One region of the Kocuria salina genome, then DNA from elsewhere that is predicted to be linked to it. Evidence: riboswitches for the same ligand, from Rfam matches in the RefSeq annotation. Region 1 holds a riboswitch; each other region holds the start of a gene.
What was found. Region 1 has a riboswitch for cyclic di-AMP ahead of E7Z53_RS06765 (C40 family peptidase). Riboswitches for the same ligand answer to the same signal wherever they lie in the genome.
Positions count from the first base shown of each region.

Region 1 (7,150 bases):
GGTGCGGAAGTCCGCGATCTGCGCCTGTTGCGCGGTGATCCCAGCGCTGGAGGCCACCCGCAGCTGAGCATGATCAGCGCGGGACTGCAGCTCGAGGAACTCGACGATCCCGCCGTTGTGGTGCGGGATCATCTTCTGCACGAAAGCGACGTCGAAGTCCTCGCCAGCCTCAACAGCGGCCAGTTCTTCGACCATCATCCGGGTCTCCTCCTCCAGGATCTTCATCTCCTCCTGTGCTTCCTCCGGGGCCTGAGCCTTGGCCTCTTCCGGGGTCAACCCGTACCACTCCTCCAACCAGGTGGTGAACTGGTCGATCTGGTGCTGCTGGCTGGCGATGATGTTCTCCGCGTGGGTGCGGATGTCCGGGCTGGTCCCGCGCTCGAGCTCCAGCTGGGCCATCTCGATCGCGGCCTGGTGGTGGCCAATGATCTCGGCCAGGAAAGTGACCTCCAGCTGCTCGCCCTCCAAACCGGCCAGGGTCTCACCGAATTCGTAGGCGGTCGGGGAGGTGGGATCGGGGCCGAGCATGTCCTCCGGGGCCTGATCCTGGGCGTGGGACGAGACCGGGGTGGTCACCTGTCCGTGGGCGAACACTGGGGCGCTGGCCCCGCCCCACAGGGCCGTGGCGACGACAACGGTGGAGGCGGCGGCCGCCGTGCGACGGCCAGGGAACTGGATGGAACGCATGATGATGTCTCTCTTCCGCAATGAAGGAGCTCGACCCCGAGGTGCCGGCTCGGTCATCAGCCCCGTACCCTGCGCGTGAACAAACCGCGCGGGCAGAGCTGTACTGAACAAGGGGCGGGGGGAAGAGGGAACCCGCATCCGGGCACGCCCGATCAGCCCATCAGGCTCCTCTTTCACCGACGGAGGCCGGTCATCGGCGTCCGTGGGTCAGCGCGAGTCTGGGCTCAGCCCAGGGAGGCGACCAGTGCCGCACAGGCGGCCTCGCAGCGACGGCAGGCCTCAGCACAGATCCGGCAGTGCTCGTGCATGTCCGCGTGCTGCTCGCACTCATCAGCACACGCCTTGCACGCCATCTGGCAGACCCGGATCGCGTCCAAGGTGATGTTCGCGTCGTAGCCGGTGTGCCGGGAGAGCACCCGCCCGGTGGCCTCGCACAGGTCCGCGCAGTCGAGATTGGTGCGGATGCACTTGGTCAGCTCGGCGACCATGTCCTCGGACAGGCAGGCATCGGCACAAGCGGTGCAGGTCTGGGCGCACTCGAAGCAGGCCTCGATACAGGCCGCCAGCTTGCCCTGGTCCACTCCCCCGAGGTCCTTCGGGTAGGTCTCCAGCATCGCGCTCACGTGATGGGTCATGGCTTGCTCCTTCGTCGGTTCGGTCGAGGAGACGAACCGGCCGGAGCCAGCCCGCCATGTCATCGACAGTAAACTGCCGATTCTGTGTGACGCGACCCGAAAGCTTGAAGATTTGATGAAGATCAACGCCTCAAGAATCCGCGATCCCGCCTCACTACCTGGCCTCTACATCGGTGCAGCGGGCTGAATATGGAGATTTCATGAAGAAACCCTGCCCTAAGGCCTCGGAAGGGCACTTCCGAAGCCCTCCCAAACTGTGAGCCACCTTGAAAATCCTCCCCAACAATCTTGGTGCTGGCCCGGCCCGCGCTGAAGACTGCGCATGGTTGCAGAGCCCTGTCGCTGTCGGCTGCGTCCAGCGAAACGCGCGCCACCATGCCATGTGTCCTAGTCAGAGCGCTTTGAAAGACCGGTGTGAGCTACGCGACGGGTCCTGCTGCGTGACGGTTTCACTTCCTCGGGGCGTATTTTTCCGAGGCCGGAATCACAGCTTCCCGCTCCCGACTGAGGAGAGAATCCAGGCCGTGACCTAAACGTGACACTTTCGTTATGGATGGGCTACTGTCCACTGCGTGCCGATGACTGATCCGGTCGGCGCCCTCGTGCACATCGCCGAATTCTGCCGGTGCTCGAGGTTCCTGAAGAGATATCGCTTGGCAGAAGCGGGGGAACCATTTTCGGTCCCGGTGATCCGGGGCCTTGGGGTTAAGCCGGCAGAGCGCGTGCGCTCTGCCGGCCGGGTGTCTCCCACCCGCATCCGACAGCTCACCTCGTAGGCAAAGGGAGGAACTCACCCATGACTGTTTTCAAGCGCCACGCTGCCCGCCACCGTGCCGAGACCACCTCTCACGCCGTGCGCAACACCACGATCGCTGCCACCGCCGGTGCGGTGCTCATCGGCTCCATCGCCCCGGCCCAGGCCTACGCCGAGGTCCCCGCAGAGACCGCCCCCGCCTACGCGACCCCCGCGTCCGCACTGACGACTTACACCTCGGCGGCCTCCCAGCCCGCGGCCGCCCCGCAGACCGTCTCCACCGCCTCTTCCCAGGCCCCGGCCGCGCCCGAGCAGGCTACATCGGCCGTGGCGGTGTCCACCCAATCGGCGGACATCACCGAAATTACCGGCGCCTCCGGGATCGTGGGCACAGCGATGCAGGGAGCCGGCACCGGTTACGTCTGGGGCGGCACGGACTTCGGCGCCTGGGACTGCTCCGGCTTCACCCAGTGGGTCTACGCCCAGCAGGGCATCGACCTCCCCCGCACTAGCCAGCAGCAGTGGGCGGCCGGCACCCTGACCACCGACCCGCAGCCTGGCGACCTCGTCGTCCAGAACGGCGGGGCCCACATCGGGATCTACCTTGGTGGCGGCAAGATGATCTCCGCGCTGAATCCCACCCAGGGCACCTTCGTGCACAGCGTGAATGCCATGCCGACGGTCGGCTACGTCACCTTCCGCTGAGCCAACCCTCCGTCCGCCACGAATGCCGCTCGTGGCGGGCGGCGGGTGTGCCCCCCACCTGATCAGCATCCAGGATCGGTCGGTCAGAACCGGAGATGCCTGCACCCATCCACCGCCGGGGAACACCCCGATCTGGCCGCCTGATGGGCCCGCTCTTGAAGGTTCAGTGAAGATCTACCGCCCAGCCCTCCCAGCCCGGCGAAGCCAGCTGCGGCGGGGCTACCGTGGATGGATCGGTCCGCCTCGACCCGAGGCTGAACAGAGCAAACACCACGATGTGCAGGTCCAGTACGGGCTGCTGCGAAAGAGAGATTCGTCATGACGTCGACGTTCAAGCACCTGGCCGCCGGGACGGCCCTGGCGCTGGCCCTCAGCGGTGCCGGGGCGACCGCGGCGGTCGCGTCCCCGACGCACCAGCCTGCCTCCGCCTCCGCACAGACGGGCGCTGAGCGGCACATGAACCACGACCGCCACTTCGCCGTGATGATGGTCCCCCACCACCAAGGTGCCACCGACATGGCCGAGCTGGCCCTGCAGAAGTCCGAGCGTCCCGAAATCCGTGACCTGGCGGAGAAGATCATCGAGGCCCAGACCGAGGAGATCCAGCAACTGGAAGCAGCGGCCCAGCGGCTGGCCGCCGAGAACACCCCGGGACACCACCACCATGGACACGGCCACCACCACGGCCACGGGCACCACGTCCACGGCCATGGCCATGGCGGCCATGGCCAGAGCATGAATGCCGACATGCAGGGCGCCATGATGGGCGAGATGGACGGCATGGACGGCATGGACGGCATGGACGGCATGGACGGCATGAGCCTCGAAGAGCTGGCGAAACGGTCCGGGGATGAGTTCGACAAGGCCTTCCTCGAAGAGATGATCGCCCACCACCAGATGGCTCTCGAGATGGCCGAGATGGAGCTGCAGATGGGCACCGACCCCGAGTTGCGAGCCATGGCGGAGAAGATGATCGAGGACCAGCAGGCGGAGATCGAGCTCATGCAGGGCTGGTTGGAGGAGTGGTTCGCGGCCTGATCCAGGACCACGAGCTGGGCCGTCATCGACTGGAACGGGCCGACACCGGGATGTCATGGTCCCCGTCGACCCGTTCCAGCCAGTCCAGTCCAGTGCGGTGATCCCCGACGCGGCACCCGATGGGCGCGCACCCTTCGCGCAGTCAGCAGCACCCCGAACGGTCACCGACCAACCGTAGGTTTGGCAGCACCGCGCCCTCTTGCCTCAGGACACGGCCCCCCTCCCCCTCGCCTGGGGTCCTGTTCCTCCAGCGCGCGCACCGTCACCGAGATGGCCGAGACCACCGGAGTCCCCTCGCCCGGTGGTGGTGGCCGGATCCCGGCCGTGTTGCGTCTGTCCGGGCTCGTGGAGGGGCGACACGCGATCTTCTCAGTGTCCGATATCCCTCTCATCGGCCCGGTGCAGGGGATCGTTAGCCACAGCGACCACCGGTTCACCGGTGAGCCCGGCCACGACGAGTCCACCCCCCTGTTTCGTTTCCGAGGCCTCAGACACGGTCGCCCTGGGACGCTGGGGCTCGCAGCACAGTGTTCATGTCACAGCGATCAGTACCGGGAGGACAGATGACGGATCCGCTCACCGGACGTGTGCTGGTGGTCGACGACGAGGTCGACCTCGCGCAGCTGATCGCGGACTATCTGCGCAAGGCCGGGCTGGAGGTCGTGATGCGCCACGACGGCACGGAGGCGGTGGCCGCGGTACGGAACTTCGCCCCGGACGTGCTGGTGCTCGACCTCGGGCTGCCGGGGATCGACGGGATCGAGGTGTGCCGTCAGGTGCGGACCTTCTCGGACTGCCACGTCCTGATGCTCACCGCCCGGGATGATGAGGTCGACAAGATCGTGGGCCTGTCGATGGGAGCCGACGACTACGTGACCAAGCCGTTCAGCCCGCGCGAACTCGTGGCCCGGGTGCAGGCCATGCTGCGCCGGGTGCGCACCCAGTCCGCACCCGTCCCGGAGCCGGCGGGCCAGGACCAGGGGCTGGTGATCGGGGACCTGGTGGTGGACGGGGACTCCCGCCAGGTGCACCTGGGCGGGGAACCGGTGGCGTTGACGAGGATCGAGTTCGACCTGCTCCTGTGCCTGGCTGCCCGCCCCCAACTGGTGCTCTCGCGCCGGCAGCTGGTGGAGATGGTCTGGGACACGCACTGGACCGGGGACGAGCACCTGGTGGATGTGCACATCGGACGGATCCGCAAGAAGCTCGGCGACGTAGCCACCAGGCCGACATTCATCCACACGATCCGCGGGATCGGCTACCGGATGGGCACCGGGCGATGAGCGCCGCCGTCTCCGACCGGACCCGGGCCTGGTCTTTGTCCTGGAGCCCATTGACGGTGCGATTGATGCTAGCCCAGACCGCAGTGCTGGCCATCGGGCTGATCATCGTGGTGATCACCGCGGTGCTGGTCGGGCCGAACATGTTCTATCACGAGCTCATCGAGGCCGGCCACGCCGATGAGGCCACCGGACTGGTGCACCTGGAGGACGCCTTCCGCTCGGTGAGCCTCACCGCCCTGACCATCGGGGGGCTCCCGGCGCTCTACATCGCCGGGATGCTCACCTTCTACCTCTACCGCACGATCGGGCGGTCCCTGGTCTCCTTCAGCACCGCCGCCCAGGAGGTGGCTGCCGGCAACTACGACGTGCGTGTCACCTCCACCAGCCTGGGCGCGGAGTTCGACTCCCTGGCTGGGTCTTTCAACGACATGGCGGCCAGGCTCGACGCCGTGGACACCACCCGGCGCCAGATGCTGGCCGATCTGGCTCATGAGATGCGCACCCCCCTGGCCAGTCTCAAAGGACATCTAGAGGGCATCGAGGACGGAGTGGTCGAGTGGGATGCACGAACCACGGGCATCTTGTACGCCCAGATCGCCCGGCTGGAGCGACTGGCCCGCGACATCCGCCAGCTCACCGCCGCCGAGGAAGGCATGACCCATCTGCAGCTGACCCTCCAGGACCCGGGCCGGCTGGCAGCCCAGGCGGCCGCGGCCGTCCAACAGGACGCCGCCGCTCAGAACATCTCGGTGACCTCCATCAGCACCGGCATGGAGGTCACACCGGTGCTGGTCGATCAGGAGCGGATGGGACAAGTGTTGGGCAACTTGCTGGAGAACGCCTTACGCCACACCCCATCCGGCGGGGCCGTCACCGTGCGCACCGACCACACCCCGGAGGCGGTCACTGTCACCGTCACCGACACCGGGGAAGGCATCGGCTCCGAGCACCTCCCGCACGTGTTCGAGCGCTTCTACCGCGCCAACACCGGCCGGGAGGCCCACCGCGTGGGCTCAGGCCTGGGACTGGCCATCAGCAAATCCCTGGTCGAGGCCCAAGGCGGGACCCTGGAGGCCACCAGCGGCGGCCCCGGACGCGGGACCAGCTTCCGGATCCACCTGCCCCGCCACACGCCCCCGGACTGACCCCAGCGTCACCAGACCGTTCCGTGACGGCGGCGGGCCGTGCCCGCCGCAGAGAGCACGTCTGCTGCGGCGGGCACGGCCCGTCATGTCGTGGCTACCGGTACAGCCTATCCGTGGCTGTCCTGGGCCGGCCTGCCCAGCACCAGCTGGCGGGTGCCTTTCACGCTGGTGCTGACCACCTTCTCCAGCGGTCCCTGCCCCAGGCTCCGGTGCCAGGCCACCGCGAACAGCGCCGCCACCGCCAGGTGGACCATGAACCACAGGTAGGGCAGCTCGTAGTGGGCCTCGAAGGACAGTGCCACCAAGTGGACGGTGTAGAGGGTCAAGGTCATCACGCCCATCGCCGACAGCGGTAACAACCATGCCCCGATCTTCGGGCCGATCAGCAGGAAGACGCCCAGCACCGCCAGGCTCACCCCAAGGCTGGCCGCGATCGCCAGCGGGGTGTTGGTGTGCGGGGTGGCGATCGCCAACCACCACACAGTCTCCGTGGGCAACGAGTCTGGCCCCCAGACCAGTACATCCTCCAGCTCGTGCTCGCCCATTGAGGAGGCATCCAGCAGCCGCTGGTAACCACCCAAGGCATAGAGCAGGACATAGGAAGTGGTCTGGGCGAAGATCGCCAGCCCCACGCCCACCACCACCAGTCGAGCTTGAACCTCCGTCTTGCGCAGATTCAACCGCCCCAGCCCCAGTCCGACCAGGAGATAGGTCATGTACGGCAGGGCCGGATAGGTCCCGGTCAGCAACAGCTGGGAGGCCGTGGCACCGGGCTGCGTGAGCAGATCCGTGAACGTGGGGTTGTAGGAGACGAATTCGGGCAACGCATTTTGGAGTCCCTGCATCAGCATCGGGGACACCACCCCGAAAAGCACTGCGGAGATGAACAGGGCCTTCGGGCCT
Region 1 covers NZ_SSSF01000003.1:10,908-18,057, forward strand. Annotated here, with positions in the region: gene E7Z53_RS06750 (DUF305 domain-containing protein) at 1-687, opposite strand, end outside; gene E7Z53_RS06755 (four-helix bundle copper-binding protein) at 912-1,322, opposite strand; gene E7Z53_RS06760 (hypothetical protein) at 1,321-1,509, shown strand; cyclic di-AMP (ydaO/yuaA leader) riboswitch at 1,923-2,113, shown strand; gene E7Z53_RS06765 (C40 family peptidase) at 2,119-2,781, shown strand; gene E7Z53_RS06770 (DUF305 domain-containing protein) at 3,100-3,819, shown strand; gene E7Z53_RS06775 (response regulator transcription factor) at 4,383-5,102, shown strand; gene E7Z53_RS06780 (sensor histidine kinase) at 5,168-6,247, shown strand; gene E7Z53_RS06785 (heparan-alpha-glucosaminide N-acetyltransferase domain-containing protein) at 6,355-7,150, opposite strand, start outside.

Region 2 (7,150 bases), on a different contig from region 1:
CATCGCCTCGATGATGTGCGGGGCCGTCGGGATGTTGATGTCGCCGAGGTGGAAGGGATACACGCGGTTCCCCTTCGCCGTCCAGGCGGCCGCGGCTTGCGCGACGCTGAAGGCGGTCTCGGTGCCCAGCCGGTCGAGCCGGTGCGCGAGTTGGCGCATGCTGTCCCACTCCTCGTCGAGTTGGCGATCGGTCCGCTGGTGGATCCGGGTCGAGCATACGACTCATATATCAGACTGGGAAGAGCGGCTTCAGGATGATGTCCTACGGGCAGGCAGCGAGCGCCGGCACGGCGACCGGAAGCGTCATTCAGGAGTTCACTCTGACATTCATTCCTCATTCAGGCTCAATGAGTGTAGTGACGAGTGAATGACAGAGTGAAGGAGTTCTGTGAGTGTGGAAGCCGCCCCAGTACGAGGTCACTCAGCTTCTCGCCAACCAGGGCCAACCCACCGATGATCAGCAGCCGGTCAGGGAGGCTGCGCTCGCTGACCTCGACCCCCAAGCGGTCTCCGCACTGCTCGCCCGCGTGCGGGAGCGCTCCCCTCGGGCCTTCGCCGCAGTGCCCGACGACGTCGCTCTCACCCGCCTGGGCGTACTGGTGCGGGACGGTGAGAACCTCGTTCCGTCACTGGCGGGCCTGCTGTGCCTGGGCATCTACCCGCAGCAGTTCTTCCCGCAGCTCAACGTCACCTTCGTGGCGCTGCCGGGAACCACCATGGGCGAAACTACCCAGGACGGACGACGGTTTCTCGACAACCAGACCGTCGACGGTCCGCTGCCGGTCATGGTGCAGGACGCAGTGGCCGCGGTGGAGCGCAATATGCTGCGTGGCGCCGTCATCCAGGGGGCTGGGCGGTCGGACCGGTACGAGTACCCGCTCGAAGCCGTGCGCGAGCTCGTGGTCAACGCCCTGATGCACCGGGACTACGGGCCCTTGGCCAGGGGGACCCAAGTGCAGATCGAGCTCTATGCGGATCGGCTCGTCGTCAAGAACCCGGGTTCGCTTCACGGCGGCGTCGAGGTCGGGGGGCTCGGCGCGGACGAGATCACGTCCTCGCGCAACGGTCTGCTGGCTCGTCTGCTCTCCGACGTCGAACTCCCGGGCCGGCGCGAGGTGGTCTGCGAGAACAGGGGGTCGGGCATTCCCAGGATCATGGCGACGCTGCGCGCTGCAGGCATGACCCCGCCCGAGTTCGAGGCCACGCTGAGCCACGTCAAGGTCACCGTTCCCCGGCATGCCCTTCTCGACACCGACACCGTGGAATGGATCGCCTCCCTGGGCGTCACCGGCCTCACCGATGCCCAGCACATGGCCCTGGCGATGCTCCACCACGGCACCGAGGTGTCCAACGAGCGGTTGCGCAGTTGGGGACTCGACAGTCGGGAAGCCACCGCGGCACTCACTGACCTCGTGGACCGGGGGCTGGCCGAACGTTCTGGCGGGAGACGTTATGCCCGGTATCAGCTCTCACCGGACGTCGCGCTGTCTTCCCGAGTGGCCGGGCCCGATGTCGACCCATCGAGCCCACCCGAAAGGTCGGCGCCTCGACCCGGCGGGACGATCGTCCTGGACGAAGACTTGGAGTCCGTATTGCGTGCTGTGGGTGCGGAGGGCCTGGACGCCACGCGACCGGTGGCCGCCCACCTGGGATGGACCTACAGCCGGACGCTGAGCCGGATCAACGAGCTCATCGGCCGTGGCATGCTCGAGGCTACGGCTCCTCCCACCAGTCGCAAGCGCCGGTACAGGGTCACGGCTGAAGGAGTCCGACGCCTCTCGGTGTCCTGAGGCGCCCCGTAACGAGACGCGGGTGTGCGGTTCCCGTCGGGACGGGAACCGCACACCCGCATCCTGCGTGGAGTGTCAGCGCACTCGGATGTAGACGGGGCCGGAGCCGACGTTGACGGTCTGGATGACCGTCTGGTTGCCGTTCCAGCCGCCGTGGACGGCCTTGCCGCCGCCGATGTACACGGCGATGTGGGCGAAGCCCATGCCGCCGTTGGCGTAGTAGACCAGGTCGCCGGGCTGGGCCTGGGCGGCGGAGACCCGAGTGCCGAGCTTCAGGTAGGAGGCCGGCCACCCGTGGTGGTTGATCCCGGCCGCGCGCAGGGACTTGGTGACCAGGGCGGTGCAGTCCTGGCCCACGCCGAGCTGGTTCTTGGCCGCCGCGGCGATGGTCGCGGCCTTGCCGGACTGGGACTGGATGCTGATCAGCTGCTGGGGGGCTGCCGCGGGGGCCGCCTGGGCCGGGGCCACGCTGCCGAGCGCCAGGGCGCCGCCGGCGACCGCCAGGATCGCGGTGCGTCCGAGTCGGAACGAGTTCTGGGCGCGGTGGCGGGGCATGCGGGACTGGAAAACGGGCATGATTGATGTCCTCCCTCTTGCCTGCGAGGTGAGCTGTCGGATGCGGGTGGGAGACACCCGGTCGTCAGGATGGGGGCCCTGACGACTTAACCCCTAGGTCCCGGGGGAGGGACCGTTCATGGTTCCCCCGCTTCTGCCGAGCGATATGTCTGGGGGCCCCGGGCACCGGCAGAATTCGGCGATGTGCACGGGGATGTCGATCGGTGAGGCGACCGGCACGGAGAGAACACTAATCGAAAGATAACGGAAAAGTCTCGCTTTGATCACGGGCGTGTCTCGACGTTTGTTGTCGACCCAGTGGTGGACCTCCGCATCCGGACGAGGTTGCCTGTCGAGGGCGCCGATCGGGACCGTTGGGGAGGCTCAGTTCGAGACGAAAGTGCTCTTGACCTGGAGGTCCATCGAAGTGAAGACGATGGGTGAGCACGCTCGGGTGTGGATCAGAACGTTCAGTGATGGGGCCCGTGTCGGGGCGCGACAAATGAGGAGTAAAGCCCCACAAAGCCTGTGGCTGTCCGCGCTCAGTGCTTTTCCTTCAGGAGGACAAGGGCGTTTTCTTCGGGTGTTTCAGGGCTTGATCAAGAATTCACAAAAGGAAAATTGTTGGTGCTGTGGTGATTCTCGGGCACAGCCGGACTCCTCTGCGGACACTGCCGCAATGCGTGCCGGACGTCGCATGCCAGGGGGCCGCTACGTTCGTCGCGGTGCGTGCCCCGGAGCTCCCTGATGCGACGACAGCCGGCGACGCGGCTGCCGCCGCACCCGAGATGCGGGACATGGCGGAGCTGACCCGTGCGGTCGCCGCTCGGGCCAGCTCGTCGGCGCCGCGGAGTTGAGCTGCCGGCCGGTGCTGCGGTGCCGACCGGATCAGCCGATGGCGATGGCGTCGAAGTCCTCGCTGATGACCAGTTCACCGGAGAAGTTCTCGGCGGCCTTCTCCCACTTCTCGACCGGCCAGTTGCCCGGCACGAGGTGGTTGAGCACGAGCTTCTTCACCCCGGCGCGCTCGGCGATGCCCCCGACATCCTCGATCGTGGTGTGCGCCCCGATCAGGTGCTGGTACTCGGCCTCGGCCGCGGCGTCGCGGGGCTCGGGGTGGCGCTGGGCCACCCACTCGGCGGCGATGGCCTCGTGCACGAGGACGTCCGAGCCCTTCGCCAGTTCCACGAGGTTCTCGCTCGGCCCGGTGTCCCCGGAGAAGGTCACGGAGCCGGTGTCGGTGTCGAAGCGGAACGCGAACGCCGGGAACACGGGAGCGTGCTGGACCAGAGTGGCCGTCACCTTCACCCGGTCGTCCTCGAAGACCTCCACCGGGCGCATGCGCGGGTGCGGGTCCCCGTTGGGGTCGTCGATCAGCTCGGCCGGCAGCTGGATGTCGTGGCCGGCGAAGAAGTCCTTGGGCGGCGGGTAGCCCGAGTCGATGATGCGGTCGTTGAAGTCGGTGGCGAAGGTCTTGATCATCGCCTCGATCGTCTCCCGGGTGCCCGGGGTCGGGTTGCCCGGGTTGACCACCTGGTCGGACGGGATCTGCGCGCCCTGGTAGCTGATCGGCAGGGCGCCGCGGTTGCCCGGCCCGTAGATCTCCAGGACGCGGTCGGGGATCGCCACCCCGTTCTGCAGGCCGGTGCCGAGGATGTTGTAGAGGTCGGAGATGTGGTCCGAGTGCAGGTGGGTGAGGAACATCGCCACGAGGGCGTCCAGGGGGCCGCGCATGTCCTTGTCCCAGGTGCCCAGCTTGGCCTTCTTGATCTGCTTGCCGACCCCGTCCCCGGCGTCAACCAGGTAGTACTTGTCGCCGACCACGACCGCGGAGGCCACGCCCTCGCGGTGGGAGTCGTTCCACCACGGCGGGCCGCCGCTGGTGCCCAGCAGCACGATCCGGTTCGTGGCGTCGGTGGTCAGCGGGGCCCGCCCCGGGGCGCGGCCGGGGGCGGACGCCACAGCGGAGGCGGTGCTGGAGGCTCTCAGCGTGCCAGACGACGCCGCGCTTCCCGATGCGCAGGCGGTGGCGGCGAGCGGCGACAGCCCGAGTGCGGACGCGAGGCCCAGGGCGCGACGGCGGGAGATCCCCGACGAGGAGCGCGGCGTGCGGTCGGATGCGGACATGGTGATCCCCCAGGTGTGGTGCAGGACGTGGATGAACGTCCAGTATGGCGGGCGTCCGCGCAGGTGACAGGGGATTTGAGGGTTCTGATCAGACCCGGTCGAACCGCATTAGGACTTGTTGCAGATCAGTCGGGGAGGCTAGTGCCGTGGACGGGACGAGCGACCTGCCGTGCGAGTGCCGGGCAGTCCGGAGCGGTGCGTCCGAAGGACAGGTGCCGGTGCCTCAGTCCGCCGGCGACAGCGGCGCCTGCCCCGGACCCGGCCGCTCGCCGAAGGCATGGTTGATGTCGAGCCAGGCGTCGGCGTCGGGGCCCTCCGCGACGAGGCTCCCGTCCTGGCGGTGCCGCCGCCGGGTGGCGAGCAGGGCGAAGTCCAGGGCCGGTCCGTGGATGCGCTGAGCCGCCTCTGCCGGTCCCCAGGTCCAGGTCTCGTCCTCGTGGGTGAGCTCGACGCGGAACGGCTCGGCCGGCGGGTCCAATCGGCGCTGCATGAAGGCGTAGTCGCGGGTGGCCACGCTCAGGTGGGCGACGTGCCGCAGTCGGTGCGAGGCGACTGGGGGAAGGCTGAGAGCGTCGCGGACGTCCTAGCAGTGGGCGAAGGTATCCATGATCGAGGCGCTGGCCATTATGGGCGCCCTCATGGGCGGACCGATTCACGGCATGCGCTCGCCCTCCGGCACGGCGGCGAACCGCTCGAGCACGCCGCGCTCCGTCCAGGTGAGGTGGGCGATCTGGTGATGGATCGTCTACTCCTGCGCCGGAGTGGGAGGCCTCAGTCCTCGGCGGACAGCGGTGGCAGCAGCTTCTCCTCGGAGATTATGCCGGTCGAGTTGCGGGGCAGGTCTTCGAGGAACTCTAGGTCGGTGGGCGCCTTGTAGGCGGCCAGCCGGTCGCGGCGCAAGCCCCGGAGCTGGCCGGCCGTCATCGTGGACTCGGAGGAGAGAATGACGAACGCCTTGGCGGTCTCTTCCCACCGCCGGCGGGTAACTCCGACGCCGGAGGCCAGCAAGACCTCCGGGTGCTGGTAAAGCACGCTCTTCACCTCGGCCGGGTACACGTTGTCCCTGCCGGAGATGCGAGTATCGCTCCTAGCGATCGGCGATGTAGAGAATCACGTCGCCGTCGACTTCGGCGGCGTCACCGGTCTTGAGCCAGCTCTCGCGTGTGATGGCCTTCGCCGTCTTGGCATTGCTCCAGTACCCCTGCGTGAGCAGTGGGCCGCGCACCCACAGCTCGCCGATCTGCCGGAGGGGACCTCTGTGCCGTCGAGATCGCGGACACCGCACTCTGCGTGGGCCACCGATACGTCGATGGCCAAGGGATCATCGCTGCCGCGCGGGGCATGGTGAGGGGACTGATGCACCGATAAGTCAATATGTCGCCTATGGGTGCGTCAGTCCCTTTCGACCCGCTCACTCGCTGTCGCGGCGCGGCCGTCGAGGCCACCGTTCTCTGTGTATTCGTTTCAAAATCCAGGCCATCGTGGGGCTCAGTTTTTTTCGAAGCCGGAGCTGGGGTCGAACTTGAGGACGCGTGCGTTCTCACCGATGGTGCGTACCTCGGCCTCATCGAATCCCTCGGGCTTGGAGGCCTGGATGTCAATGGTGATTTCGAGCTTTGCTCCTGCACCCGCGAGTCGATCAATGACCTCGCGAGTCACGTTGCCGATGTCGCGTGCGTACCGCTCGGGGTCGACCTTCACCGATCCGAAGTAGCGTGCGACCGCTACTTCCAGCACCGACTCGGCACCCGACTGCTGGCCAGCCTCCGTAGCAGATTTATCCGAACCGCCACCGCTCCATATAACGTCAGCAGGGCCGACACTTGTGCCGTCAGAACCATCGGGTTGCGTCGTAGTGCCCGAGTTTGACGCCGCTTTTGCGGCCTCTTTGGCCTCCCGACGGGCCTGCTCCTGATCAGCATCGATCTGGGTCTGCGCTCTACCAGCCTCCACGAGTAGCACACTGTCGGTGACCTGAACGGAAGCATCATGCTGCGGAGGAAATATCAAACCGCTGTACCGACCAGATGATTCGTCCTTGCCGCGCGCGATGGCGAAGCGTTCACCTTCGACGAGAACGGTGCCCAACGAGTTTTGGATCGCCGTATCAAGCACGTCACGGCTCACCAAACGCGGCAGGTAGACGTAGCGAGTGAAGTAGCCCCATAGCTCACCGACCGTGATCTCACCTTTATCACGCCACATCGCAACGAGTTCCTGCTGGAGCGTCGTGCCAAGGATCTGCGCACCGAAGTCGGTGACAAGTTGGTCTTCGCGACTAAGCTTCGCTGAAACGCGTTCGGCAAGCGATCTCCCGGCCTTGTCCGGCACCTTGTCAGCGATCAACGCAAACGGCTTCGTCGGATCGAATTGCTCGGGGTACAGCGCCCACGCAAACGTTCCGCGGACGCGGTCGGCCACTGTCTGATTGAGACGGGTCACCCAGTCGTCGGTCTGCTTGCGTTGCTGCACCGACAAGTTCAGCGAGTCGCTCGTTGACTGAACGCGCTTCCACCCAAGGTAGCTACGGGTCGCGGCTTCGAGGCTCTCTAGCTCGCTCTTTTCCGCCATTAGGAAGATGAGCGTGTTGCGGTGGATGCGCTGACTCGCCCCCTTCGAATCGATCGCATCATGCACCCACTGATGAGCTGCGGAATCCGCGCCATCTTGCTTCCGGC
Region 2 covers NZ_SSSF01000001.1:403,787-410,936, reverse strand. Annotated here, with positions in the region: gene E7Z53_RS01850 (pyridoxal phosphate-dependent aminotransferase) at 1-159, opposite strand, end outside; gene E7Z53_RS20675 (ATP-binding protein) at 393-1,790, shown strand; partial or broken gene E7Z53_RS01840 (NlpC/P60 family protein) at 1,866-2,258, opposite strand; cyclic di-AMP (ydaO/yuaA leader) riboswitch at 2,372-2,557, opposite strand; gene E7Z53_RS01835 (MBL fold metallo-hydrolase) at 3,234-4,472, opposite strand; gene E7Z53_RS01830 (hypothetical protein) at 4,696-4,986, opposite strand; gene E7Z53_RS20085 (hypothetical protein) at 5,078-5,209, shown strand; gene E7Z53_RS01825 (AMP-binding enzyme) at 5,244-5,504, opposite strand; gene E7Z53_RS01820 (AMP-binding protein) at 5,560-5,697, opposite strand; gene E7Z53_RS01815 (DUF499 domain-containing protein) at 5,961-7,150, opposite strand, start outside.
Region 2: another riboswitch for cyclic di-AMP. It lies ahead of E7Z53_RS01840 (NlpC/P60 family protein); the one in region 1 lies ahead of E7Z53_RS06765 (C40 family peptidase).

Region 3 (7,150 bases), on a different contig from region 1:
AAGGAGTACGCGCACGTGCCCGGACCGGAGTTCGCCCGGGCCCGTCTGGAGGTGCTGGAGGACCTCCGGGGCCGGTATCCGCTGTTCCGGACCGCCGCGGCGCAGGACCGGTGGGGTCCGGCGGCGGCCCGCAACCTCGACGAGGAGATCGGCCGGCTGCGCGCGGCCGCCGAGGTGTCCCCGGACGCTCCCCCGGCGGACGCCGAGGTGCTGACCATCACCGCCGTGTGCCTGCGGGACGACGACGGGGCGCTGCTGACGGTGCGCAAGCGGGGCACGGAGCGCTTCATGCTGGTGGGCGGCAAGCTCGACCCGGGCGAGTCCCCGGCGGCCGCCGCCGTGCGGGAGACCGCGGAGGAGGTCGGGCTGCGGCTGGACGCCGCCCAGCTGCGCCCGCTCGGGGTGTTCGTGGCGCCGGCCGCGAACGAGGCGGGCACGTGGGTGCGGTGCACCGTGTTCACGGCACCTCTCACGGGGCGGCCGGTGCCGCTCGCGGAGATCGAGGAGCTGCGCTGGCAGCCCGTCGACGAGGACTCCCCCGGCGCGCTGCCCGCGGACCTAGCCCCGCTGCTGCGGGAGCACGTCATTCCGGCGCTGCGCCGCGCTCCCGGCGGTCCTCGGTCACGGCCGCAGCGTGCCGCCTCCGGTGGAGCAGGATCCCGGTGATCAGGCCGAGCACGATCCCGATGCCCCCGAACACCGAGAGCCACATCGCGGCGTGCCCCACGAACGCGGCGACGACGAAGCCGGCCACGATGCCTGGCACGGCGCCGCCGATCATGCCGTAGGCCATGTAGGCGTACTCGCGGTCCAGGCTCGTGCGGGCGTTGCGGCTGTAGTCGGTGGACATGGGGCCAGTCTATCGGCCGCCGCCGGGGCGCCGGGGTGGCCGGCGCGGTGGGCGCCGGGATGACAGCGGGTGCGCGGTTCCCGTCTGGCCGACCAGGAACCGCGCACCCGAAGCGGTGCTCTCGCGTGCGGTCAGCGCACGCGGACGTAGACGGGGCCGGAGCCCACGTTGACGCTGTCGATGACGGTCGTGCCGCCGTTCCAGCCGCCGTGGACGGCCTTGCCGCCACCGATGTAGACGCCGATGTGGGCCGCACCCATGCCGCCGTCGGCGTAGTAGACGAGGTCGCCCGGCTGCGCCTGGCCGGCGGAGACCTGCGTGCCGAGGCTCAGGTAGGAGGCCGGCCAGCCGTGGTGGTTGATGCCGGCGGCGCGCAGCGCGTTGGTGACGAGCGCGGTGCAGTCCTGGCCCACGCCGAGCTGGCCCATGGCGGCGGAGGAGATGGTCGCGCCCTTGCCGGAGGCCGAGCTCTGCGGGGTGACGGTGCGCTGGGCGGCCGGAGCGGCCTGCACGGCCGGCTTCGGGGCGGGCGCGGCGGCGGGCTTCGGGGCCGGAGCCGCCTGCACGGCCGGCTTCGGCGCGGCGACCGGTGCGGGCTTCGGGGCCGGCGCGGCGGCGGGCTTCGGGGCCGGAGCCGCCTGCACGGCCGGCTTCGGGGCGGCGACCGGGGCGGGCGCGGCGGCGGCCTTCGGCGCCGGAGCGGCCACGGCGGGAGCCGCGACGACCGGGGTCTCGACCTTCTGCCGCTCGGCCTTCTTCTCGACCTTCTTCTCGGACTTCCGGTCGGACTCGACCTTCTGCACGTGGGCGACGGGCTCGAGGGACACGGCGGGCGCCGCGGCGGGGGTGGCCGCGGCCACGGCGGACAGCGGGGCGTCGGCGGAGGCGTCCTGGGCCGGAGCGGCCTGCACGGAGACGGTGGTGGCGAGGGCCAGCCCGGAGAAGGCGGCCACGGCGGCCACGGTGCGGGCCTTGCCGGAGAAGAGCGAGCCGATGCCGTTCGAGGAGGTCAGATCACGGGTCATGAGGAGTTCAGACGACTTTCTTTCGGAGCCGGGCCTGCCGGAGGGCGCGGGTGACAGCACGGATCGCCCCGGGCAGTGCGCGGGGTGGGCCGGTGTCCGGCAGGGGTGCGTTCCGGGATCGGGAACGACGGCCGGCGAGCGGAGGAGGGGGCGCCGTCCGGTCGGACAGCAGGCACCGCCGGGAACCGGGAGAGCGGTTCTCGGCGTGCGGGGTGGGGGGTGATCGGGTGCCGCCCGCGACGAGCGGGGTCGTCGCGGGCGGCGGACCGGATCAGAAGGTGTAGTAGCCGTCCAGCTGCATGGCGTTGACGGAGTGGACCTGGGTGCCCTGGGTCGGGTTGAGGGCGGAGATCATCTTGCCGCCGCCGATGTAGATGCCCACGTGGGCGCCGCCGTTCTGCGAGACGAGGTCACCGGGCTGCGGGTTGGCGGTGGGGGTGCCCGCCGCGAACTGGGACCAGGTGGTCCGGGGCAGGTCGATGCCGTTCTGGGCGAAGACCCACTGGGTGAAGCCGGAGCAGTCCCAGGCGCCGTAGGCGGTGCCGCCGTAGACGTAGCCCGCACCCTGCGCGGACATCGCGGTGCCCACGACGCCGCCGGCGGCCGGGGCGATCTCGGTGGTGGCGGTGGACTGCGGGGTGACGCTCGAGGTGGCGGCGGTCTGCTGCGGGGCCGGGGCCGGGGCCTCGTAGGCGGGAGCGGCGGGCTGCGCGGCGACCGGGGCCTGGTAGGTGTACGAGGAGTACTCGGCCAGCGAGGCGGAGGCCGGGGCCGAGTAGGCCGCGCCGGTCTCGACGGGAGCCTGGGCGAAGGCCTGGGCCGGGGCGACGGAGCCGATCATCGCGGCGCCGGCAGCGGCGGCGATGGTGGTGTTGCGCACGACGTGCGAGGTGGTCTCGGCACGGTGGCGGGCAGCGTTCAGCGTGAAAAGCGACATGGTTGAGTTCCTCCCTTTGCCTACGAGGTGAGCTGTCGGATTCGGGTGGGAGACACCCGGCCGCAGAACGCACGCGCTCTGACGACTTAACCCCAAGGACCCGGATCACCGGGACCGAAAGTGGTTCCCCCGCTTCTGCCAAGCAGTTTCTGTGTAGAGGCCACGGGCACCGGCAGAATTCGGCGATGTGCTCCGAGGGCGCCGATCCGACCAGTGATCGGCACGCGTTGAACAGTACATGACAGATTACGGAAGTGTCACGTTTTGATCACGACAGATAACAGCCGGACAACGCCGCGGGTCTCAATGAGTAGTTATTGAGAGGAAAGGTCGAATCAATTCGCACCTGTGACGAGCTGTGCAGTGTCTTCGAGCGCCCTGGGAATCCGCCTGTCACCAGGGAAGCCGCGCCTCCGGGGTCCGGCTCGGGCCGGACTGGCCGAAAGTGGCTTGTGAACGTCCCCACACCCGGGAAGAACCGTTCGCCGCCCCGCTCCGGGAGACGGCGGCGCCTCAGGGAGCGAGGACGCGGATGGCCGCGGCGGTGCGCAGGTCGATCTCCGCGGACCGCCCCGTGGCCGCCACCTCGATGCGCACGATCTGACCGTCCACCCGGGCCATGACCTCCGCCCCGGTGAGCACTCCCACGTCGCTCAGCACGCCCAGGAGGTCCGCGTCCGCCTGGACCACCTCCGGCAGCAGCGCCACGGTGTGCGACCCGTCCGGGTCGTGGCGGGCGGCGTCGAGCAGGGAGGGGTGCGCCGCTGCGGGGCTCTCTTCGACCCCGAGGGCGGCCAGACCGGGGATCGGCGTGCCGTACGGCGAGTACCGGGGGCTGTGCAGCAGGTCCACGAGCCGCCGCTCGACCTGCTCGCTCATCACGTGCTCCCACCGGCACGCCTCGTCGTGCACCTGGGCGAGGTCCAGGCCGATGACGTCGGCGAGCAGCCGCTCCGCCAGCCGGTGCTTGCGCATCACCTGCACCGCACGCTCACGGCCGGCAGGGGTGAGCAGCAGCGACCGGTCCTGGCCCACCGTCAGCAGCCCGTCCCGCTCCATCCTGGACACCGTCTGCGAGACCGTGGGCCCGGAGTGGTCGAGGCGCTCGACGATCCGCGCCCGCATCGGCGTGATCCCCTCCTCCTCGAGCTCGAGGACGGTCCGCAGGTACATCTCCGTGGTGTCGATCAGGTCGCTCATGCCTCAGTCATCCTTCGTCCGGCCGTCCCGGCCCGGGGATCCCGCCCGGTCCGGTCTTCCCGCACGAGCTTAGTGCGCGAGCCCTCCGGCCGCCCGGAGGGAGGAGGCGCCCGCGGGGCCCGCCGTCCGCGGGTGGGGCAGAATGGGCCGAGTCGCGAACGGCGCGAGCGGCCTCCGCGGCGGCCGTGCCCGTCGCGCACCACCCGCCGCACGTCACCCACGAGGGAGCGCCCGTTGCCCGCACACGTCACCATCCCCCAGCACCTGCTGCCCGCCGACGGCCGCTTCGGCGCCGGCCCCTCCAAGATCCGTCCGGCACAGGTCGAGGCCGTGTCGCGCGCCGGGGCCGGCCTGCTCGGCACCTCCCACCGCCAGGCGCCGGTGCAGGAGCTCGTGGGCTCGGTGCGGGAGGGCCTCGCGCAGTTCCTCGGCCTGCCCTCCGGCCACGAGGTGCTCCTGGGCCTGGGCGGGGCCACCGCGTTCTGGGACGCCGCCGCGTTCGGGCTGGTCGAGCGGAGGGCCCAGCACCTGGTGTTCGGGGAGTTCGGCGCGAAGTTCGCCCAGGCCACCGACGGCGCACCGTTCCTGGAGCCCTCCTCGATCGTGGAGTCCGCCCCCGGCACCCGCCCGGACGCCCGGGCGGAGGAGGGCGTGGACGTCTACGCGTGGCCCCAGAACGAGACCTCCACCGGTGTCGCCGCGCCCGTGCACCGGCCCTCCGGGATCGCGGACGACGCGCTGGTGCTGGTGGACGCGACCTCGGCCGCCGGGGGGATGGCCGCGGAGGTGGCCGCGGCGGACGTCTACTACTTCTCCCCGCAGAAGAACTTCGGCTCGGACGGCGGACTGTGGCTGGGCGCGTTCTCCCCCGCGGCGATCGAGCGGATCGAGCGGATCGGCGCCTCCGGGCGGTGGATCCCCGACTTCCTGCAGCTGACCACGGCGCTGGAGAACTCCCGGAAGAACCAGACCTACAACACCCCGGCCCTGGCCACGCTGGTGATGCTCGACGAGCAGGTCCGCTGGCTCAACGACCAGGGCGGCATGACCTGGGCCGCGGCCCGCACGAAGGCCTCCTCGGACCTGGTCTACGGGTGGGCCGAGGCCTCGTCCTTCGCGTCCCCTTTCGTGGCCCGCCCCGAGGACCGCTCCACCGTGATCACCACCGTGGACTTCGACGCCGCCGTGGACGCGGCCGCCGTCGCGGCGGTCCTGCGCGTCCACGGCGTGGTCGACGTCGAGCCCTACCGCAAGCTGGGGCGCAACCAGCTGCGGATCGCCACGTTCGTCTCCATCGAGCCCGAGGACGTCGCCCGGCTGCTGGCCTGCCTGGACCACGTCGTCGAGCAGCTCCGCGGAGGAGCCGGGCGCTAGCCGGAGTTCTCGGGCGCGGAGCGCTCCGCGCGCAGCCGCAGCCAGACGACGAAGCCCACCAGGGCCCCGCCGAGTCCCGCCGCCACGGCGACCCCCATGCCCCAGCGGGCCCCGAGGGCATCGGTGATCCAGCCGACGACCGGCGCCCCGATCGGGGTGCCGCCCATGAAGATGGCCATGTAGAGGCTCATGACGCGTCCGCGCATCACCGGCGAGGTGGTGGACTGCACGTACGCGTTGGCGGTGGTCATGATGGTCAGGGAGGACAGCCCGCAGGGGACCAGCCACAGCGCGAACAGCGGCAGGGTGGGCGCCGTCGCCGCGCCCAGGCAGCTGAGGGCGAAGACGGCGCTGCCCCCGTAGACGTAGCGCAGCCGGGCGCTGCGGCGCCGGGCCGAGAGCAGGGCCCCGGCCACCGTGCCGACCGCCAGCACCGAGTTGAGCAGCCCGAAGGTCTCCGAGCCCCGGCCGAACTCGGGTCCGGCCATGGCGGCCAGGAAGACCGCGAAGTTCAGCCCGAAGGTGCCGATGAGGAAGATGGTCACCAGCACCGCCACGATGTCGGGGCGGCCGGCCACATAGGCCAGCCCCTCCCGGATCTGGCCCCGCCCCCGGCCGGAGCGCGGCATCCCGCGCAGCTCGTCGGCGCGGATCGCCAGGACGGCGGCGAGCATCGCGCCGAAGGTCAGCGTGTTGAGGAGGAACACCCAGCCCGAGCCGATGGCGGCCACGAGCACGCCGGCCACCGCGGGCCCGATCATCCGCGCGGCGTTGAACGAGGTCGCGTTCAGGGCCACGGCGTTGGAGAGGTAGGCGTCGTCGACCATCTCCGAGACGAAGGTCTGGCGCACGGGGGCGTCGAGGGTGGAGACGACGCCCAGGGCGAGGGCGAAGCCGTAGACGTGCCACAGGGTGGCCGCGTCGGCCAGGACCAGCGCCCCCAGACCGGCCGCCAGCACCGCCATGGCCGTCTGGGTCCACAGCAGCAGGCGCCGCCGGTCGAGCCGGTCCGCGAGCACGCCGGCCCAGGGCGCGAGGAAGAGCTGGGGCAGGAACTGCAGGGCCGTCACCACGCCCATGGCGGTGGCGTCGTGGTCCGAGAGCTCGTCGAAGACCAGCCACGACTGGGCCGTGCGCTGCATCCACGTGCCGATGTTGGACACGAGCGCGCCCAGGAACCACAGCCGGTAGTTGCGGAACCGGAAGGACCGGAACATCCCGCGCGCGGGCTCCGGGGCCTCGTCCGTCCTCGCGGTCCCCGGCGGGACGGTCAGAGCTCCTCGCCCTCCTGCGGCGGGACCGGCATGTCCTCGGCCCGGTCACCGGACGCCGGCTCGCCGTCGGGGGCGCCGCCGGAGCCCTCGGGCCCGCCGGCCGCCGCGGTCTCCCCGGCCTCGTCCTCGGCCCGGTCCTGCTCCTCCTGGGCCTTCTCCTCGGCGCTGACGCGGGCGGACCACGGGACCCACTCGGGCGCTAGCAGGGCATCCTCCCCCGGCAGCAGGCCGACCTCGCAGACCGTCACCGCCTTGCTGCGCGGGGCGCGGGCCAGGCTCGCGAACCAGTTCCAGCCCCGGTACCCGGGCAGGGTGCACTCGAAGTGGTGGACGACCAGCCGGTCCTCCTCCACCGTCACCCGGTGACCGGCGCCGATCTGCGAGGGCTCCGCGATCTGCTCCACCCCGGCGCGAGCCGTGGCGACGTCGGCCACGAGCAGGGGGTCCTGCTTCGGGGCCCGGCGACGACGGGGCGCCGCCGCCACCGGTG
Region 3 covers NZ_SSSF01000007.1:57,426-64,575, reverse strand. Annotated here, with positions in the region: gene E7Z53_RS20830 (DUF4031 domain-containing protein) at 1-666, shown strand, start outside; gene E7Z53_RS13925 (hypothetical protein) at 584-850, opposite strand; gene E7Z53_RS13920 (C40 family peptidase) at 982-1,875, opposite strand; gene E7Z53_RS13915 (C40 family peptidase) at 2,147-2,812, opposite strand; cyclic di-AMP (ydaO/yuaA leader) riboswitch at 2,818-2,967, opposite strand; gene E7Z53_RS13910 (metal-dependent transcriptional regulator) at 3,326-4,012, opposite strand; gene serC (phosphoserine transaminase) at 4,247-5,386, shown strand; gene E7Z53_RS13900 (MFS transporter) at 5,383-6,603, opposite strand; gene E7Z53_RS13895 (DUF3027 domain-containing protein) at 6,657-7,150, opposite strand, start outside.
Region 3: another riboswitch for cyclic di-AMP. It lies ahead of E7Z53_RS13915 (C40 family peptidase); the one in region 1 lies ahead of E7Z53_RS06765 (C40 family peptidase).

Region 4 (7,150 bases), on a different contig from region 1:
AGTGTGCTCCAGGATGGCTTGGGCCATGGCTGCTCCGGCTTGGTGGTGGGGGATCATCAACTCGAGGTAGAGCCGTTCGGCCTCCTGGCCTTGGGCGTCCTCCAGCTCGGCCAGCTGCTCGGCGGTGGCCATGCCCGGCATTCGCGCGTCCGGACCAGGGCTCGTGGAGTCCATGCCGGGCATGGATGTGTGGTTCTGGTCGCCGTCGTCCATCCAGGCCATGGCCGGTTGGGATGAGGCCTGGGGCAATCCCCACACGGAGAGCCAGCCGTACATCTGCCCGGCCTGTTGTTGCTGGGTGCGGGAGATGTCGTATGCCAACCGGCGGATCTCCGGGTCTTCCGTACGGTCACGGACCAAGGAACTCATTTCCACCGCCTGCAGGTGATGGGTTTGCATGTCGCGGGCGAACCCGGCTTCCGGGCTGCCCTCCGCCGGGGTGGACGACGTCGGAGCGCTCAGCTGCCCCACCGCCCAGCCGGCCGCCACCAACAGCACGGCCGCCAGCACCAGCAGGACCCACCGTCCCCGGTGCCCTGCCGAGCTCCTGGAGGCGGCGCCGGTGGTGCTGGTGCTCATGCGACCCGGCTGGGGGCATCGATGCCGCCGGTGCAGGATGCCCCGGGCTCCGGGGCGTCGGGGGACTGCCAGTACTTGGTCACGAACTGCTCCAGGCGCTCATCTTCCGGGGAGTCCAGGGCGACCTGAGCCCCCCACGCCGAGATCATGATGGGGGCGCCCAGGTCCTCGTAGGGGGAGAGCACCACGTAGGTGTCCGGGACGGCCTGGCGTAACTCAGCCACCTGGTCCTCGGACAGGGCGGAGGGGTCGTAGGCGGCCCACACGGCCCCGTGCTCCAAGGCGTGCACGGCGTTCTCCTCGGGCACCGGCTCGGTGTAGACCCCGCAGTTGAGCCAGTCACTGGCGTGGTCCCCGCCCACCGGGGGGGACTGCTCGTAGTCCACCGCGGTCTCCACGTGGGAGTTGCCGAGGCCCTCGTAGGTCTGCAGCCCGGCGATCTCGATGTCCTCCCGCGCCTGGGGCGGGGGATCGTTGATCACCGCCACCGTCACCAGGGCCCCGACCGCCGCGACAGCCGTCACCGCGCCCGCGCCCGCCAGGAGCCGCCGCCTGCGGGTGGCCCGGGCATCGGCCGCCCAGTGCTGATCCAGCAGCGCAGCACGTTGCTGCCGCGCCCGCTCCGGGTCCGTACCGCCAGCCATGCGTCCTCCTTGAAAGGCCCAAAAAGGGTCTTGCTCCTCATGAACGGGCAGGACAGTAGCTCACTGCGCTGAGCCTTTCCTGCAAGGCCTTCTTCGGAAGATCGTCCACCATCCACTCCTGGACATGTCGGCGAGTGTGCATCCTCGAGCGCAGGAGAGGCGCGTCCTCGGTGGCTAACGGCGACGACGCAGAAGATCCAGGCCTGGGGCGGGATGTGAGGACCGGGTGCGCACTCCTTGCTGGTCGTTCAAAGAGGACGCACCCGGAGTATGTGATGCCTGAACCGGCTCAGCGTAGGCAAACCTGGACCGGCCCGGAGCCGACGTTGACGCTGTCGAGGACCGCCTGGTGGCCGTTCCGGCCGCCGTGCACGGCCTCGCCGCCGCCGGGATGGACCCCGATGTGGGCGCCCCCGGGGAGCAGTCGACGAGGACATCGGTCTGGGTCTGGACGGTGGAGACGCGGGCGCCGGACTCAAGTGGTCGGCCGGTTAGCCGCGGAAACTGGTTCAGGCCGCGCCCAGCGCATCACTCACCGCCCCAGTGCAGGCCTGATCCCGGACGGTGTCACCGAAACGACCGATGTCCGACGGGGGTGCTTTCGGAGAGGAGCACTCCCGCAGCAGGTGAAGGGCGCAGCAGGTGCGCGTGAGGTAGAGGCGGTCCGGCCCCGGGTGAGAGCGGTCCGGGGATCTGCTGCGGTGACCATGTGGGGCACCGCAGCAGCGAGTCCGGCTCAGCGGTAGGTGTAGTACCCGTCGACGGGCATGGCGTTGACGGAGTGGACGAAGGTGCCCTGGGTCGGGTTCAACGCAGAGACCATCTTGCCGCCACCGATGTAGATGCCGATGTGGTTGCCACCGTTCTGGGACACCAGGTCACCGGGCTGCGGGGTGGCGGTCGGGGTGGCCGCGGCGATCTGCTGGGAGCTGGTGCGGGGGATGTCGATGCCGTTCTGGGCGTAGACCCAGCCGGTGAATCCGGAGCAGTCCCAGGCCCCGAAGGAGGTCCCGCCCCAGACGTAGCCGGTGCCCACACCCTGCATGGCCGTGCCCACGATGCCGCCGGCGGCCGGGGCGAGTTCGGTGGTGGCGGTGGACTGCGGGCTCACGCTCGAGGTGGCGGCGCTCTGCTGCGGGGCCGGGGCCTGGTCGGCGGGGGCGGCGGGCTGCGCGGCGACCGGGGCCTGGTAGGTGTAGGAGGCCAGATCGGCCATCGCCGAGGCCGGAGCCGCATAGGAGGACCCGGAGGCGGCGGGGATCTCGGCGTAGGCCTGGGCCGGAGCGATGGAGCCCACCAGTGCTGCGCCGGCGGCGGCGACGACGGTGGTGGTGCGCACGGCGCGCGAGGAGGTCTCGGCGCGGTGGCGGGCAGTGTTCTGCGTGAAAAGCGACATGGGTGGATTCCTCCCTTTGCCTACGAGGTGAGCTGTCGGATGCGGGTGGGAGACACCCGGCCGCAGAACGCACGCGCTCTGCACGGCTTAACCCCAAGGCCCCGGTACACCGGGACCGGTAATGGTTCCCCCGCTTCTGCCAAGCGATTTCTCTTCAGGAACCCCGGGCACCGGCAGAACTCGGCGATGTGCCACGGGGGCGCCAAGAAGATCAGCTCTCGGCACGCGGAGGACGATACAGGGCCCACCCCCTAATGTCACGTTTTGGTCACGGCCGCTGATCGGGTGGTCGCCTTGGTTGCCGAGGGTGCTCAGCACCGTGTTCCCGACCCAGCGGAGCTTCGTTTCGAGCGGGAACGTCAGGGTGTTCACCGTTAGCGGGGGCGTGGCCGGGGAGAGTCCCTGGTGGGCCCGAAGATGCACACCCTCGGCACGCCTGCGGCGGCCTGTCAGCACTGGGAGACCGCCGGTGGCTGCGGTGGGCGGTTTACGCGCGTAGGGTAAGAAAAGCGATCGAGGCTCTCGGGCGGTGGCTTCGGAGAATATCGGGAGGATAAATTCAGCGCGCACTCATATCTGCCGTAATCCGCCATCCGCCATCCGAACGAAGCACATTTCTTCATCGAATCTTCATGCCTTCAGCGTGTAGAGGAAGAACGGGCACGCTCAAGGGCAGGACAGGAATCGATGTGTTCGCCGGCAGGTGATTCGACTGCATGGCCTTAGGGGCACGCCCGGGGGTCAGTGTTCAGACGGCATCGACACGGCCGCCTCCAAGACGTTGATTCCGTTTGCGGCAACGGGAAATCCGGAGGATGCTTCGTCTGCTGCTTCCTCGATACTGCCGGTATATCCGGGCAGGACCAGGGCGCACCCCAGGACGAGGGCGGTGCTGGTGCGCTTCACAGGGGGCCTCCAACCGGCGGGGCGAGCGGGCAACGGCATCGGCCGCTCGAGACGCCAACAAGATATCCGCCTCGCCGTGGCGACGCCTGCCATGCCCTTGCGAAATGACCGCCTCCTACCCGAGGGGGTGGTCGTTGCGGTCCATCTGCCAGTCGGCCAGGTCCACGGAGACCGCCGCGGCGGCGCCGGCCCACAGAGAGAAGTCGAGCCATTTCCCGCTGAGCTGGAACCGGTCGTCGCTCACGGTCGGTCCTGCCCGGCGGGCCCGCCTTGGCCGAGCGGGACGGTGTCCTTCCAGAAGCCCTGGGCGCGGAGGAACCTCTCGAGGTTCTCGCGGTGGTCGGGGCACGCCAGCCAGCTCTTGCGGTGGTGTGGGGTGTGGATGCGCGGGTTGTTCCAGCGGATCCGCCACGCAGCGTCCGCGCCGCAGCCCTTGCGGGAGCACTGCAAGTTGTCGGGTCCGGCCGGTGGTGCCGCGGATCCGTGCGGGGACAGCGATCTGAGCCGGTCGGTCTCCACGGCGGTCGTGCTCCTCAGGGTACTCGGGCAGGCTCACCGGACAGCCCCGCGTCAGGCTCAGGCCGCGCCGCGGCGCCGGGAGGTGTCGTCCTCGACAGTAGCGGAGGAAGCCGGGTTCCCGCTGGGAGCAACCGTGCTCCCAGGGCCTGATGTCGCGGTCTGCGGGGCTCTCGTTGCGGTGTCTTTCCGTCGTCGCCGTGACCGGTGATGGACTCACCCGCCAACACGGGGTGAAGTGACCCCCCGTCATCAGGACACCCACGGCAGTGTGGCCCCTGCTCAGCGTAGGATTCCCGCTTTGACTTCGAAGTCGTTTGTATAGTTTTCCTCAAGATGGCGTGAAGATTCCCCATAACTTGCCCTCTGGTAGCTGTACGGGCTGTTCTTCCGGACCGGTGAGGGCATAGTTTGCGAGTGAGAACACCCCGTTCTCATCACCCCGTGCACGGGCGTTAGGGTGCCCCAGTCTTTGCTCCCCTTAGGCTGGGGCACCCGTCGATAATGTGGAGAAGCGACGTAGCCCGGACCGAAGAATCCGACGGATCCGAGACTGGCTCGCGGGCCCTCAATTGGCAATCCGAGGGCAAGACCCCCGACCCCTCTCCGGTGAGCATCATCATCCCGGTGCTCTCGCTGGTCATCATGCCGGTGCTGGTCGCGGTCAAGAAGAAGGCCGGCACGGCCCTGGGGGACGACCTGATCCTGGCTGGTGCCGCCGAGACCGGGATTTGCGCGCTGCTGTCCGTCTCCACTCTGACTGGGCTGATCCTCTTCCCGCTGACCGGCGCGGCGTGGGTAGACCCGGTGGCCGGGCTTATCCTCTTCGCCTTCGCCCTCCCCGAGGGCAAGGAGTCCGGGGCGAGCTTGTCGAGAGCGACGACGAGGACGAGGACGAGGACTGATCGACATCCCGTTCCACCACGCTGGTCACGATCACCACGCAACGCTGAGGGGCCTTGTGTCTGGCAGGGCCCTCAGCTGTCCCCGGCGGGGTTGCGCATCCAGGACACAACACCCACTGCCTTACATGTGGTGGATTAGCGGTTGGGCTTCGCCGAGGCCCTGTGGAGCAGGCGAGCAGGGCAAGGGGTACTGCACCTGGGTGGGAGAGACGTGGATACGTCTACCACGATGGGTTTGATGGTTTTCACCGTCATGCTCCTCCAGCGCTGTCAGCACTGGCTCGACGAGACCGCCCAACGCGACCTCACAGCGCCTTGACGCCAATAGAGCATCCACTCTGCAGGGCGCAACCTCGCTGGATGCACGGAGGCATATCAATGCAAATAGGTACATATTGGGGGACGGCGCAACCCGGAAGTGGGGGCACACCGGGAGGCCCGTCGTTGCTAACGTGAATGTTGGCGGGTATTCGGGGGAATACGGGCTGGTGTCCCCGAATGCTGCGCCCACGGGATCGTGTCCCATGCGCCAATCAGGATCTGGGAGTCCCACGGCGGTGGGCGAACGTGCCGACCAACAATCGATGAGGCAGCAACTGCCGAGCCAGTGGGGGAACACATGCTTAAGTACCAGACTCAGACGGACAAGCGGGGCGAGATCGAGATCCCGGTCAGCGGCATCCGGGTGACACCGATGGACACCAATGAGCTGCACCGGTGGATTGCGGCCACCTGGGAGGAGCGGCGCAAGACCGTGATTCTCGGCCACAATCTGCACAGTCTCTACACGTGGGAGGTCAACCCGACGTTCCGCGCTTTCTACGACAAGGCCGACGTGGTGCTGACGGATGGCTTTCCCATCCTGAAAATGGCCAAGTGGTGCTCCGGGCGGCCGCTCAGCGCCAGGCGCCACCGTATCGGCACCATGGATTGGTTGCCCGGCCTGATCCGGAGCACCCCCGTGCGGCGCGTGGCCGTCATTGGCGCGAGCCCCGAAAGCAACGCCGCCACGGTTGCTCTCCTCCGTGCGGGGGACCCCGAGCGCACGGTCGAGGGCTGGCCCGGCGAAGGGTGGAACCTCGCACTCGAGGACCGCATCGTCGGAACCCTCCAGGAGTTCCGGCCGGACTTCGTCATCGTGGGCCTGGGGATGCCGCTGCAGGAGGAGTTCCTGAGCCGGCACTGGGAGGAGTTGCCCACGGCGATCTATGCGGCCGTCGGCGGGGTGATCGACCAGTACTCCGGGATCCAGAAATCGGCTCCGCGCTGGCTCGGGCCCCTGGGCCTGGAATGGGCCTACCGGCTGGCCACCCAGCCGCGGCGGCTGGGCCACCGGTACCTCGTCGAACCGTGGATCCTCGCCTATCTCCTGGCGGCCAAGGCTGTCCGGCAGGGCACCAGAGGGGCGGACGCCAGTTCCTGAGCCGGCCGTGAGCGGTGAGCGGAGACTGTCCGTCCCGGCCCACCGTCTCGTGTCGGAGTGCATCAACAACGCTGCGGGTCAGTGCAATTCGTCCGCGGACCGGAGCGGGACCCGGCTCCCGCTCCGGTCCGCGGCCGACGCCTCCAGGGCGTCCAGCATCGCGTCCTCCTCGTCCTCACAGGTGGGGCGGGAGCGCCGGCGCTGCGGCCGGGGGCGCATGAGCGACCTGAGGTGGGCGGGCATGTCGTCGGCCATCTCGAGCTGGCGGACGACGAGCTCCTCGTCGCCCTCGCCGATGTAGTTGCCGTCCTCGTCGTAGAACCGTGCGAGCCGGCGCTCCATCTCCTGGGCGAACTGGCGGTCCCAGGCGTCGTTGCGGGCCTGCTGGCGGGCGGCGTAGCCCCAGGCCACGAAGAACAGCGCCGCGAACGCGTACCACTGCAACGAGTAGGACAGGTGCGGCCCGGAGTCGGTCTCCGGCTCCGGAGCCGGCGCGGGGGCCGCCGCGGGGGCCGGGTCCTCGGCGAAGACCTCGCCGTAGGCCGCCGTCCCGTTCGGCCGGTCCCAGCGCTCGCGCAGCTCCTCGAGGTCGATCGAGGCGATCTGGCCCGCGGGGGCGCCGCGGCTGACGGCCGGCTCCCCGGGCTGGAGCCGGGCGGTGACCGTGACCCGGCCGGCGGGCGGGGTCGGCACCTCGTCCGGCATCCCGTTGGCCGCCTCGCCCGTGGGGATCCAGCCGCGGTCGAGGACCACGACGTCCCCGTCCTGCGTGCGGAACGGG
Region 4 covers NZ_SSSF01000020.1:11,843-18,992, reverse strand. Annotated here, with positions in the region: gene E7Z53_RS19075 (DUF305 domain-containing protein) at 1-579, opposite strand, end outside; gene E7Z53_RS19070 (DUF3105 domain-containing protein) at 576-1,223, opposite strand; gene E7Z53_RS19065 (C40 family peptidase) at 1,960-2,619, opposite strand; cyclic di-AMP (ydaO/yuaA leader) riboswitch at 2,625-2,780, opposite strand; gene E7Z53_RS19060 (hypothetical protein) at 3,361-3,525, opposite strand; gene E7Z53_RS20550 (hypothetical protein) at 3,641-3,769, opposite strand; gene E7Z53_RS19055 (hypothetical protein) at 3,766-4,044, opposite strand; gene E7Z53_RS19050 (hypothetical protein) at 4,651-5,085, shown strand; gene E7Z53_RS19045 (WecB/TagA/CpsF family glycosyltransferase) at 5,566-6,369, shown strand; gene E7Z53_RS19040 (SURF1 family cytochrome oxidase biogenesis protein) at 6,448-7,150, opposite strand, start outside.
Region 4: another riboswitch for cyclic di-AMP. It lies ahead of E7Z53_RS19065 (C40 family peptidase); the one in region 1 lies ahead of E7Z53_RS06765 (C40 family peptidase).